Silvibacterium dinghuense: one gene and its partners. The protein of the gene in region 2 binds, or shares a complex with, the protein of the main gene of each other region. Links are inferred from orthologs where the notes say so. Each region holds a gene or a part of one and is shown on either strand. Other genes may lie near its edges.

Region 1 (2,981 bases), on a different replicon or contig from region 2:
GGCGGCGAAGTGCGTGTTTACGAAGGCGCTGGTGGCGAGGGTTCCGGCGGCCAGTGCGCTGCCGGCGTTAAAGCCGAACCAGCCGACCCAGAGGAGACAGGCGCCGATGAAGCTGAGTACGACCGAGTGCGGCATCATGGCTTCCTTGGGATAGCCGATGCGCTTGCCCAGGTAAATGGCCGTGACCAGCGCCGAGACGCCGGAGGTGACGTGGACGACGGTACCGCCTGCGAAATCGAGGCAAGGGAAGCGGCCGCCGAGCGAGGCGTTCAGCAGTCCGCCCTTGCCCCAGACCATGTGGGCCATGGGCGAGTAGACGACGATCGACCAGAGGATGAGGAAGGCCGCCATGCCGCTGAACTTCATGCGTTCGGCGAAGGCGCCGGTGATGAGCGCCGGGGTGATGATGGCAAACATCAGCTGGTAGACCATGAAGGTCTGCAGAGGCAGCGTAGCCGCGTAATCGGGATCGGGATTGAGTCCTACGCCCTTGAGAAAGAGGTGGTGCAGTCCGCCGATGAAGGTGGTGCCGGCGTCGAAGGCCAGGCTGTAGTTCACGATGGCCCACATGATGGTGATGATGGCCATCATGGCGAAGCTCTGCATCATGACGGAGAGCACGTTCTTCCTGCGCACCAGGCCGCCGTAAAAGAGGGCCAGGCCGGGGCCGGTCATCATCAGGACCAGTGCGGCGCTGACCAGCATCCAGCCGTTGTCGGCCGAGGACTGGGCCTGCGCAACCTGAGCCTGCAGCCTGGCGATCTGGTCAGCCGTAGACGGCGAAGGAGCGGACTGCGCAAACGAGGTGCCGCAACAGAAGAGAGCAAGTGCGAGAAAAATCCCGAGGAAAGAAGAACGCATAACACTCCCAAAATCGAAAGGTGGCAAGCTGCATCGATGCCGGAGGGTATCCGGCATTCGCTCACAATGGCATGAAATCGCGTGGGGCGGAGTGCCTTTTTCGGAGCGAATGAGACCTGAAGGTACAACGAACTTTGGAGCTACTTTTACATATTTTTCGAAAAGCTCAAACAAAGAATCGCGTCCTGAGCCATGAGGCTGCCGGTCAAAGGGTGATTCGGGAAGAAGGCACGCCCTGCGAACGAGATGGAGCAGAGGAACAGGATGTCGAAAATTCCCCGGGGCAGGGAATCGCAGGATGGCTGCCGGAGGTATAGTGGTTGCATATGAGCGACGCCACGAACGGCAGCACGATGCAGGATCGGTATCTTTTCGGGGCACTGGAGAGCAGCGCGAAGAACCGTCAGAAGCTGGCAGAAGTCAGCTACGGCTATGACCAGCCGGACGGTGTATTCCTGACCTCTCTGGATGCGGCAGTGAACTGGATTCGCAAGAATTCGGTATGGCCCATGACCTTCGGCCTGGCCTGCTGCGCGATCGAGATGATGTCGATGGGAGCATCGCGTTTCGACGTGGCGCGTTTCGGGGCAGAGGTCTTCCGGCCGTCTCCGCGGCAGTCGGACCTGATGGTGATTGCGGGGCGCGTGTCGAACAAAATGGCGCCGGTGATCAAGCGTCTCTATGACCAGATGCCGGAGCCCAAGTGGGTGATCTCGATGGGGGCCTGTGCGACCTCGGGAGGCGTATTCAACAACTACGCACTCCTGCAGGGGGTGAATCAGGTGATACCTGTCGATGTGTATGTCCCGGGGTGTCCGCCCCGTCCGGAGCAGCTTCTTTATGCGATTACGCTGCTGCAGGAAAAAATTCAGCGCGAGCGGGGCAGTCTGAAGCGGGCACTCAATCTGCAATAGTATGATGTTTCAATAAGTTGCAATTCGTTGACGATCGTTCCTCATGGCAAGGGAAAAGAGCGGCTGGCGAGGTCTGCGACGTGCCTGCGAGATGCTTTGCAGGGTATGTAGAAGTTGCCGGAAGGAAGAAAAAAATCCTCGCAAGTGCAGGCAACTCGTTGAAGAAATTATGCTCTAACAAAAAGAAAGTGTGGTAGTTTGAATACCGCCGCACAGAGTCATCCGGCTTGCTCATGGTTTCGTTTCCGCAATGTCAGATTTTCTGCAGTTCCAGACTTTCGCTGCAGTCGTGATGATGGTTTTGTAATCCTGGCCTGTACCAGTTAGGCCTTAAAGTGGTTTTTGTTCGATTTCCAAAGGTTTTGGAGGATAGGCGCATGCATTCTCGTTTCTTGAATCCTTTGAGCCGAATTCTGCTTGTGGGGTGTGCTGTAGGACTTGGCGCATCGAGCATGTATGGGCAGAGTTCGTCCTCAACGCCCTCTGCTGCGGCAGAGGCTCCGGTGTCACGGATTGACATCTTTGCCGGTTATTCGTACCTGGCTCCGAAGGGTACTGTTCAGACCCCTCAGCTGGATGGCACGACGTTCTCCGACAGCTACTCGTCGATTGACTACGGTGCCATCATCAGCGGCGCATACTACTTCAACAAGTATGTGGGCGGCCAGGTTGAGTACGCCAACCATCCGGATGGGAACAATGACGGCGCGCAGACCGCGCAGGCCGGTATCATTTTCCGTTTCCCGCTGCAGGGCATGACGCCCTTCGTTCACGGTCTGGCCGGCGGTGTCCGCCTGGGTGGTCCGAACGACGAACCCTACGCGGCGCATAACTACACCTGGGGTCCGGCTCTGACGGCCGGCGGCGGTCTGGACTACGATCTGCCGTTCTGGCATCATCGCCTGGGTCTTCGCCTGTTCCAGGCAGACTATGAGTATTTCCACGCGAACTACGGACCTGAAGTTGCCTTTGGCGGCCGCGCGAACGTCGGCAATGCCCGTCTGAGCACCGGTCTGGTCTTCAAGTTCGGCAACATCGTACCGCCTCCGCCGGTGCAGTACTCCTGCGCGGTGAGCCCGAACTCGGTCTATCCGGGTGACCCGATCACCGTTACCGGCACCGCCACGAACCTGAACCCCAAGAAGACTGCTTCCTACAGCTGGAGCGGCCAGGGTGTGACGGTGAGCGGCAGCAGCTCCGAAGGCA
Region 2 (3,351 bases):
CGCCGCTTATCCCCTCCGGCCTCACCATCGATACCTTTGACGGCTCCGCGTGGATCGGCGTCGTTCCCTTCTGGATGGACCAGATCCGCCTCCGCGGACTACCCGCCATTCCCGGGCTCAATCGCTTTCCCGAGCTCAACCTGCGCACCTATGTCCGCGAGCCGCACACCAACCTCGGCGGCGTTTATTTCTTCTCGCTCGATGCCGCCAACCCGATCGCCGTCACCATGGCCCGGACCTTCTACCGCCTGCCCTATCACTGGGCGAAGATGAAGATCGAGCATTGCGATAACCGCGAATTCCTCTACTCGAGCGAGCGCCGCTTTGCTTCCGGCCATTCGCCGGCCCGTGCCCGTTTCCGCGCCCGGTATCGCTCTCTCGGGCAGGCCTCCGACAAGCAGGGCCTCGAGCAGTTCCTCACCGAGCGCTACGCCCTCTACACTGCCGGCACAGGCAAGCCCGGCGAGCAGGATGCCATCTTCAAGGGCAACATCCATCATTTGCCCTGGCCGCTCGAACGCGCCGAGGCGGAATTCGAGATCAACGAGCTACCCGCCGCCCACGGCATCAAGCTCCCGGACATCCCTCCGGTGCTCCATTACAGCCGCGAGCTCTTCGTCTATGTGTGGGCGCTCGACCCGCTGCCCACGCTCGTGCCCAATCCGGCTGCGACACCGGTACCGGCTCCAAAGCCTTTGTAGGAAGTAGGAAGAATGTATAGCCGATAATCGGCCCTAGTCCCGCTTACGAAGAAAGTCTTCGATCCCCGCGACCATGGCCTTGGGATTGAATTCAGCGCGGATCACCTCGTCCGGGCAATCCGTCTCCTGCGAGACGCGGTAATTGCAGATAAAGACCACGTCCTGTCCCGCCCGCTGCTCTTTGAGCTGTTGGCAGAGCTCCTCGGCGAGGGCAATGCGCCCGTCACCTTCCACGTCGATCACTACCAGGTCATAGGCGCGTCTGCGGCTGAGTTCCAGCGCAACGGCCGAATCCAGGGTTGAATCCACCTGGTAGCCATGCACGCGCAAAATCTGGTCGCGCAGGCCGAGAATCATCTCTCGGCTGCAAATATGGAGAATTGAGGGGCCCGCTTCGCTCATAGGTAATCGCTGGGCAATTTTACCCCACCCGGCATGCCTCCAAAGCAGAGCGCCACCCACAGCCGCAGTACGACTAGGGTTTTGGATCGATCAGCGTCAGATCGGTCTCCGGATCGAAGCGCTTCTGCATACCGGCCGGATCGACTGTCACCATGACCTCGAGCGTCGGGCGCACCTGCATCTCCACCACATGCCCAGCCCGCGTCGAGCCGTCGAGCATACCCAGCACGGCATGGGCATGAACCGCCGGCCTGCCCTGGTATATGGCGATGTCGCCGCTCATCGAGGCGACCTCCATCTGCCCGGTGTATGGCGTGATGCGGTACATCTTCTTTGCCTGATCGAACCAGCCAAGCCGCGCTCCGCTAATTGCTCCGATGGCCGTAAAATGCGCGCTGGTCACGTGATACTGCTTCGCAAATGCGACGAGCCCGCTGAAAGCCTCATCGCCGGTGTAGAAAATCACCGCGTACTCCTTCACTTCGCCAGTGGAGGTGAGCTGCTGCACCTGCATGCGCGGCGCAGAGCCCGTGGCCTGGATGGCTTTCGGCGAGAGGAAGACAGCTGGCCCCGTGCTCACATGGCCGGATGCCGACTGAGCCCGGATCCATGTGCACGTACCAAGGCAAAGGGCCGCAATCCCTGCGGCCCTGCTGACTTGCTGTATCGATCGCCTCCTCAGAACAGACAGGCCGGCATGCAAATGCAGCACCTCACCTTTCCTTCGAGGAAGCCTGTTTACTTCACGGAATCGGAATGCGCTGCCAGTTCGCCGGGCATGCCCGCTGTCGATACCAGCATGTCTTCCTTGCGCATCACCAGGTTCGTCGCGTTCAGGCTGGCCAGTTCAAAGCCATGCCCATGCGTGATCGCATCGGTGGGGCAGGCTTCCACGCAATATCCGCAGAAGATGCAGCGGTTGTAATCGATGTTATAAACCTTGGCATAGCGCTCGGCGCTGGAGATGCGCTGCTCGGCCGTGTTCTCGTCCGCCTCGATGTAGATACAGTTCGAAGGGCAGGCTGCCGCGCAAAGGAAGCAGGCCACGCACTTCTCCAAACCGTTCTCATCGCGCTGCAGCACGTGCGCACCACGGAACCGCTCCTGGAAGACTGCTCCGCGCAGCGGGCCCGGCCCATCCGGATAATTCTCGACCTCGGTAGGTTGGAACATCTCTCCAAAGGTGATGCTCATCCCCTTGGCGATTCCAGCGATATTGCGCACGATCGACATGCCCACCGTTATATACCGCGCACAGCAACGAAATCCAGAGCGAATGGCTTTCCCATTCCAGTTCAAACACTTAGCTGGACCGGTTTGACCCGTTTTGCCTCATGCTCCTACACCATTACCAGCCTGAGCATGCCTCTCTGTCTCCGGCCTGCCGCCGGATTCGATCCCCTATACTGACTTCGCCAGTAACTTCCTATTTCTCGCCAGCGGAGATTCCGATGTCTCGCACTCCCATCCTCGCTTTTGCTCTGCTCCTGGGCTCTGCGGTCTTTGTCTCGCCATGCGCTCGCGCCCAGACAGAGATGGCCCACGAGCATGCACCCGGGCCACTTGTCACCGCACTCGCTATCCACACGCCTGCCGGCAGCGCAACGCTCTCACTCGAGGACCTCAAGGCGAAGCCGCACATTACGGTTACCGTCCATAACCCACATACGAATGCAGACGAGACCTACTCCGGCGTACCGCTCATCGAGCTGCTCGCCCCGCTCGGCACGCCGCATGGGAAAGACCTGCACGGCAAGGGGCTCTCGGACTACATCATCGCCACCGGCTCAGACGGCTATAAAGCGGTCATCGCCCTGGCCGAGATCGATCCGGAATTCCATCCAGGCCAGGTGCTCGTCGCCGACACCATGGACGGTAAGCCCATCGATGCAAAGACCGGCCCGTTCCGCCTGGTCGTCAGTGAAGACAAGCGTCCGGCGCGTTCGGTGCACAACCTGGCCTCGATCGAGCTGAAGGCAGCGGAGTAGAACGAGTCAGCGGGCTTTCGTGTGCAGAGGAACAAAAAGGGTGCCCCACCCAAGCTCCGCTTGGGTGGGAAGCATCCAACGCTCGCTGCCCGGAGTCTTCATCTCTCTCATGAAGTGCAAATTGGAATCGCGACCAAAGGGAGCGGAGGCCGAAGGCAAAAGGCCTGGACGGCTAGTCCTCAATCCCCAGCGACTTCCAGATCGCATCCACGCGCGACTTCGTCGCATGGTCCATCTCGATCATCGGCGGCCACGGCCGT
Region 3 (2,811 bases), on a different replicon or contig from region 2:
CTCGATCTTGTCGAGATGTTTGACGCTGCCGGCGCTGGCGATCTTGCTGCTCTCTATATCGTCGGCTCGAATCCCGTAGCCCGCTACGGGGTCGACCCCTCAGCCCTCAAGAATACATTCCTCGTTGTGCAGGACATGTTCCTCACCGAGACGGCTGTGCTCGCCGATGTGGTCTTCCCTGCCGCCAATCTTTATGAGAAGGCCGGCACTGCGACGAACACGTACGGTGATCTGCAGCTGGTCAAGAAGGGCGCGGACAAGAGCGGTGTACGGGCCGACTTCGAGATCATTGTCCGCATGGCCGCCAAGCTGGGCGCCAATCCCCGGGCCTTCGTGCCTGTCGGCAAAGGGGTACGGGCCGATTTCGGCCAGACCCGCGGCGCACAGTCCGGTGAAGCCGATCGCCATCAGGTATGGCTCGCCGCACACAGCCTCGAGCCGAAGCTCAGCCCCTTCGATCCCTTCGCGATCTTCGACGAAATCCAGCGACTGGTTCCGGCCTATGATGTTCCCCGCCTCGACCTGCTGCTGGGCAACGATGAACATGTGAAGTCCGAGCTCGTGCAGATTGATGGCACCGTGGTACGCCGCGATCTGGTCCTGCCGGCCAACGATCATCTCGCGACCTCGGGGACTCTCGGCCGCTACAGTGCAAAGCTCACCGAGGTTGCCAACTCTCCGACCATGTTGACCAGTGCCGAGGAAACGGCAGCAGATTGATGGCGCCCTGCTGAGGCAAGAGCAGACACATAACGCATCAGGAACGCATTCAGGAAGGCCCTTGTGGAAGTAAGCATCTGGATTTTCTTATTGCTGAGCGTGTTAAAGGTGATCGTCGTCACGGTCATTCTGCTGACCGCGGTCGCCTACACGGTGCTGCTGGAGCGCAAGGTGGTGGGCCGCATCCAAAATCGCTGGGGACCCAGCCGCGTCGGCCCCTTCGGCCTGCTCCAGCCGCTCGCTGACGGGTTGAAACTCTTTCTGAAAGAAGACCTGATGCCGGAGTCGGTCTATCGGCCGCTGTTTGTGCTCGCACCGATCATCGCGCTGGCCTGCGCCCTGATGTCGATCTCCATGATCCCCTTTGGCGACGACATTCGTTACAAGGGAGTCGATCTCTTCCAGATCTCCGATGTCAATATCGGTCTGCTCATCCTGCTGGCCATCACCGGCGTCGGCGTTTACGGCATTGCGCTCTCGGGCTGGGCGTCGAACAATAAATACTCGCTGCTGGGCGCGCTGCGCGCCAGTGCCCAGGTCATCAGCTACGAGCTCGCCCTCGGACTTTCACTGGTCGGCGTCATCCTGCGCTCGCAGTCCCTGCGCCTGCGCGACATTGTCGACGTCCAGGCGACGCACGGCCTGCTTTCGTGGAATGTCTTCGGCGGATTCCAGTTCGTTGCTTTCTTTATCTATCTCACCGCTGCGTATGCGGAAACCAACCGCGCGCCGTTCGACCTTCCCGAAGCTGAAAGCGAGCTCACGGCCGGCTACCATACGGAATACAGCTCGATGAAGTTCGCCATGTTCTTCATGGCCGAGTATGCCAACATGATCACCGTCAGCTGCGTGGCGACGCTGCTTTTCCTTGGCGGCTGGTCGAGCCCGTTCGGCAACCTTCTGCCGGCGATTGGCGGCCCGATTGTTCAGGCGCTCCTGCCGGTCTTCTGGTTCGTTGCAAAAGTCTTCTTCTTCCTCTTTCTCTATGTCTGGGTGCGCGGCACGCTGCCGCGCTTCCGTTATGACCAGCTGATGAGCTTCGGCTGGAAGTTTCTGATGCCACTGGCGGTGTTGAATATCATCGCCACCAGCCTGTGGCTTGCGTTCCGTGCCGGCTAGCCTCTATTTCGCAACCGGTCTGACTTCGTGCGACTCAACAGGCACACATGTGAGTGATTGAAGCGATGCATCTGGTTCTCTTCTTCATCTTCGGCGGGCTTTGCGTGTTAGGAGCGCTGAATCTCCTGCTGCAAAGGCATCCCATCAACTCCGCGCTCTCGCTCATCGTCGTGATGAGTTCGCTGGCCGTGCTCTACCTGCTGCTCGGAGCCGAGTTCCTGGCCGCGGCACAGGTTATCGTTTACGCCGGTGCCATCATGGTGCTCTTCACCTTCGTCATCATGCTGCTCAACGCAGGCAAGGAAGAGAAGACGCACGGCAGCAAGGCTGCATATCTGGTCGGTTTCCCCGGCGCCGCGGCGATCATCGCCACACTCACCTACATGTTCCTGCAGAACAGCGGCCCACTGGGCGGCGCGAAACTCGGCGACTACCTGGTGACGACGCAGGACCTGAGCCGCGTGCTCTTCCGCGATCTTCTGTTGCCCTTTGAAGTCACCTCCGTCCTCATTCTGGTAGCGATCCTCGGCGCCGTCGCGCTAGCAAGAAGGGAGCACTGATCGATGGTCGTCCCTATCTCCTATTACCTCATCCTCAGCGCCATCCTGTTCTCGATCGGCGTCGCCGCTTTTCTTGTCAAGCGCAACATCATCAGCGTCTTCATGTCCATTGAGCTGATGCTGAACGCGGTGAATCTCAGCTTCGTGGCTTTTGCTCACCACTGGCACCAGGTGAGCGGGCAGATTTTCGTCTTCTTCGTCATGGTCGTCGCCGCCGCCGAGGCCGCCGTAGGCCTGGCCATCATCATCGCCGTCTTCCGTACGCGGAATACCCTGAACGTCGACTCGGTCGACCTGATGAAACTGTGAGGCCGAGGCAATCATGAACGGTTCCCTGCATCTCTGGCTTCTCCCCGTCATCCCCTTTGCCGGCTTCCTGTTAAACGGGTTGCTGGGCCGCCGCCTGCCCAAG

Evidence for each region.
Region 1: the proteins of ESZ00_RS02940 (region 2) and ESZ00_RS14460 are in contact, whole or in part, in a crystal structure (PDB 6I1P), measured with the Thermus thermophilus proteins. The link is inferred for Silvibacterium dinghuense from one-to-one orthologs. Residues at the interface, in WP_096411123.1 of Thermus thermophilus: Val22, Thr23, Val24, Pro25, Tyr26, Pro27, Val31, Ala32, Leu33, Phe37, Pro64, Ala65, Asn94, Met95, Leu96, Arg97, Cys98, Ile99, Phe100, Phe119, Glu120, Met121, Ala122, Asp123, Tyr124, Glu125, Tyr126, Asp128, Leu129, Lys144; in WP_096411117.1 of Thermus thermophilus: Ala56, Arg57, Asn58, Asp59, Arg62, Phe63, Ala110, Ser113, Ser114, Gly115, Gly116, Met117, Asn119, Gln125, Asn126, Asp134, Val135, Tyr136, Val137, Pro138, Gly139, Cys140, Arg143, Glu145, Ala146, Ile148, Tyr149, Ala150, Met152, Gln153.
Region 3: the proteins of ESZ00_RS02940 (region 2) and nuoH are in contact, whole or in part, in a cryo-EM structure (PDB 6ZJN), measured with the Thermus thermophilus proteins. The link is inferred for Silvibacterium dinghuense from one-to-one orthologs. Residues at the interface, in WP_096411123.1 of Thermus thermophilus: Thr2, Leu3, Lys4, Leu6, Ser9, Thr13, Tyr16, Leu17, Val22, Thr23; in WP_096411122.1 of Thermus thermophilus: Arg41, Phe42, Val44, Arg45, Met46, Thr296, Tyr354.

Annotation. Positions count from the first base shown.
Region 1 is NZ_SDMK01000003.1:106,571-109,551, reverse strand. It holds ESZ00_RS14460 (NADH-quinone oxidoreductase subunit B), read left to right. Parts: upstream 1-1,187; coding sequence 1,188-1,775; downstream 1,776-2,981. Other genes in the region: ESZ00_RS14455 (OmpA family protein), read left to right, coding at 2,279-2,981; ESZ00_RS14465 (ammonium transporter), read right to left, coding at 1-861. UniProt on the Escherichia coli protein: NDH-1 shuttles electrons from NADH, via FMN and iron-sulfur (Fe-S) centers, to quinones in the respiratory chain. The immediate electron acceptor for the enzyme in this species is ubiquinone.
Region 2 is NZ_SDMK01000001.1:773,646-776,996, forward strand. Bases 590-3,351 are described here. They hold ESZ00_RS02940 (NuoI/complex I 23 kDa subunit family protein), read right to left. Parts: upstream 2,337-3,351; coding sequence 1,842-2,336; downstream 590-1,841. Other genes in these bases: ESZ00_RS02925 (YqjF family protein), read left to right, coding at 590-701; ESZ00_RS02930 (PleD family two-component system response regulator), read right to left, coding at 735-1,058; ESZ00_RS02935 (PPC domain-containing DNA-binding protein), read right to left, coding at 1,177-1,683; ESZ00_RS02945 (molybdopterin-dependent oxidoreductase), read left to right, coding at 2,555-3,091; ESZ00_RS02950 (UbiD family decarboxylase), read right to left, coding at 3,264-3,351. Also shown: more of ESZ00_RS02925, read left to right, coding at 1-589. UniProt on the Escherichia coli protein: NDH-1 shuttles electrons from NADH, via FMN and iron-sulfur (Fe-S) centers, to quinones in the respiratory chain. The immediate electron acceptor for the enzyme in this species is believed to be ubiquinone.
Region 3 is NZ_SDMK01000002.1:469,001-471,811, forward strand. It holds nuoH (NADH-quinone oxidoreductase subunit NuoH), read left to right. Parts: upstream 1-783; coding sequence 784-1,839; downstream 1,840-2,811. Other genes in the region: nuoG (NADH-quinone oxidoreductase subunit NuoG), read left to right, coding at 1-720; ESZ00_RS11190 (NADH-quinone oxidoreductase subunit J family protein), read left to right, coding at 1,905-2,399; nuoK (NADH-quinone oxidoreductase subunit NuoK), read left to right, coding at 2,403-2,708; nuoL (NADH-quinone oxidoreductase subunit L), read left to right, coding at 2,722-2,811. UniProt on the Escherichia coli protein: NDH-1 shuttles electrons from NADH, via FMN and iron-sulfur (Fe-S) centers, to quinones in the respiratory chain. The immediate electron acceptor for the enzyme in this species is believed to be ubiquinone.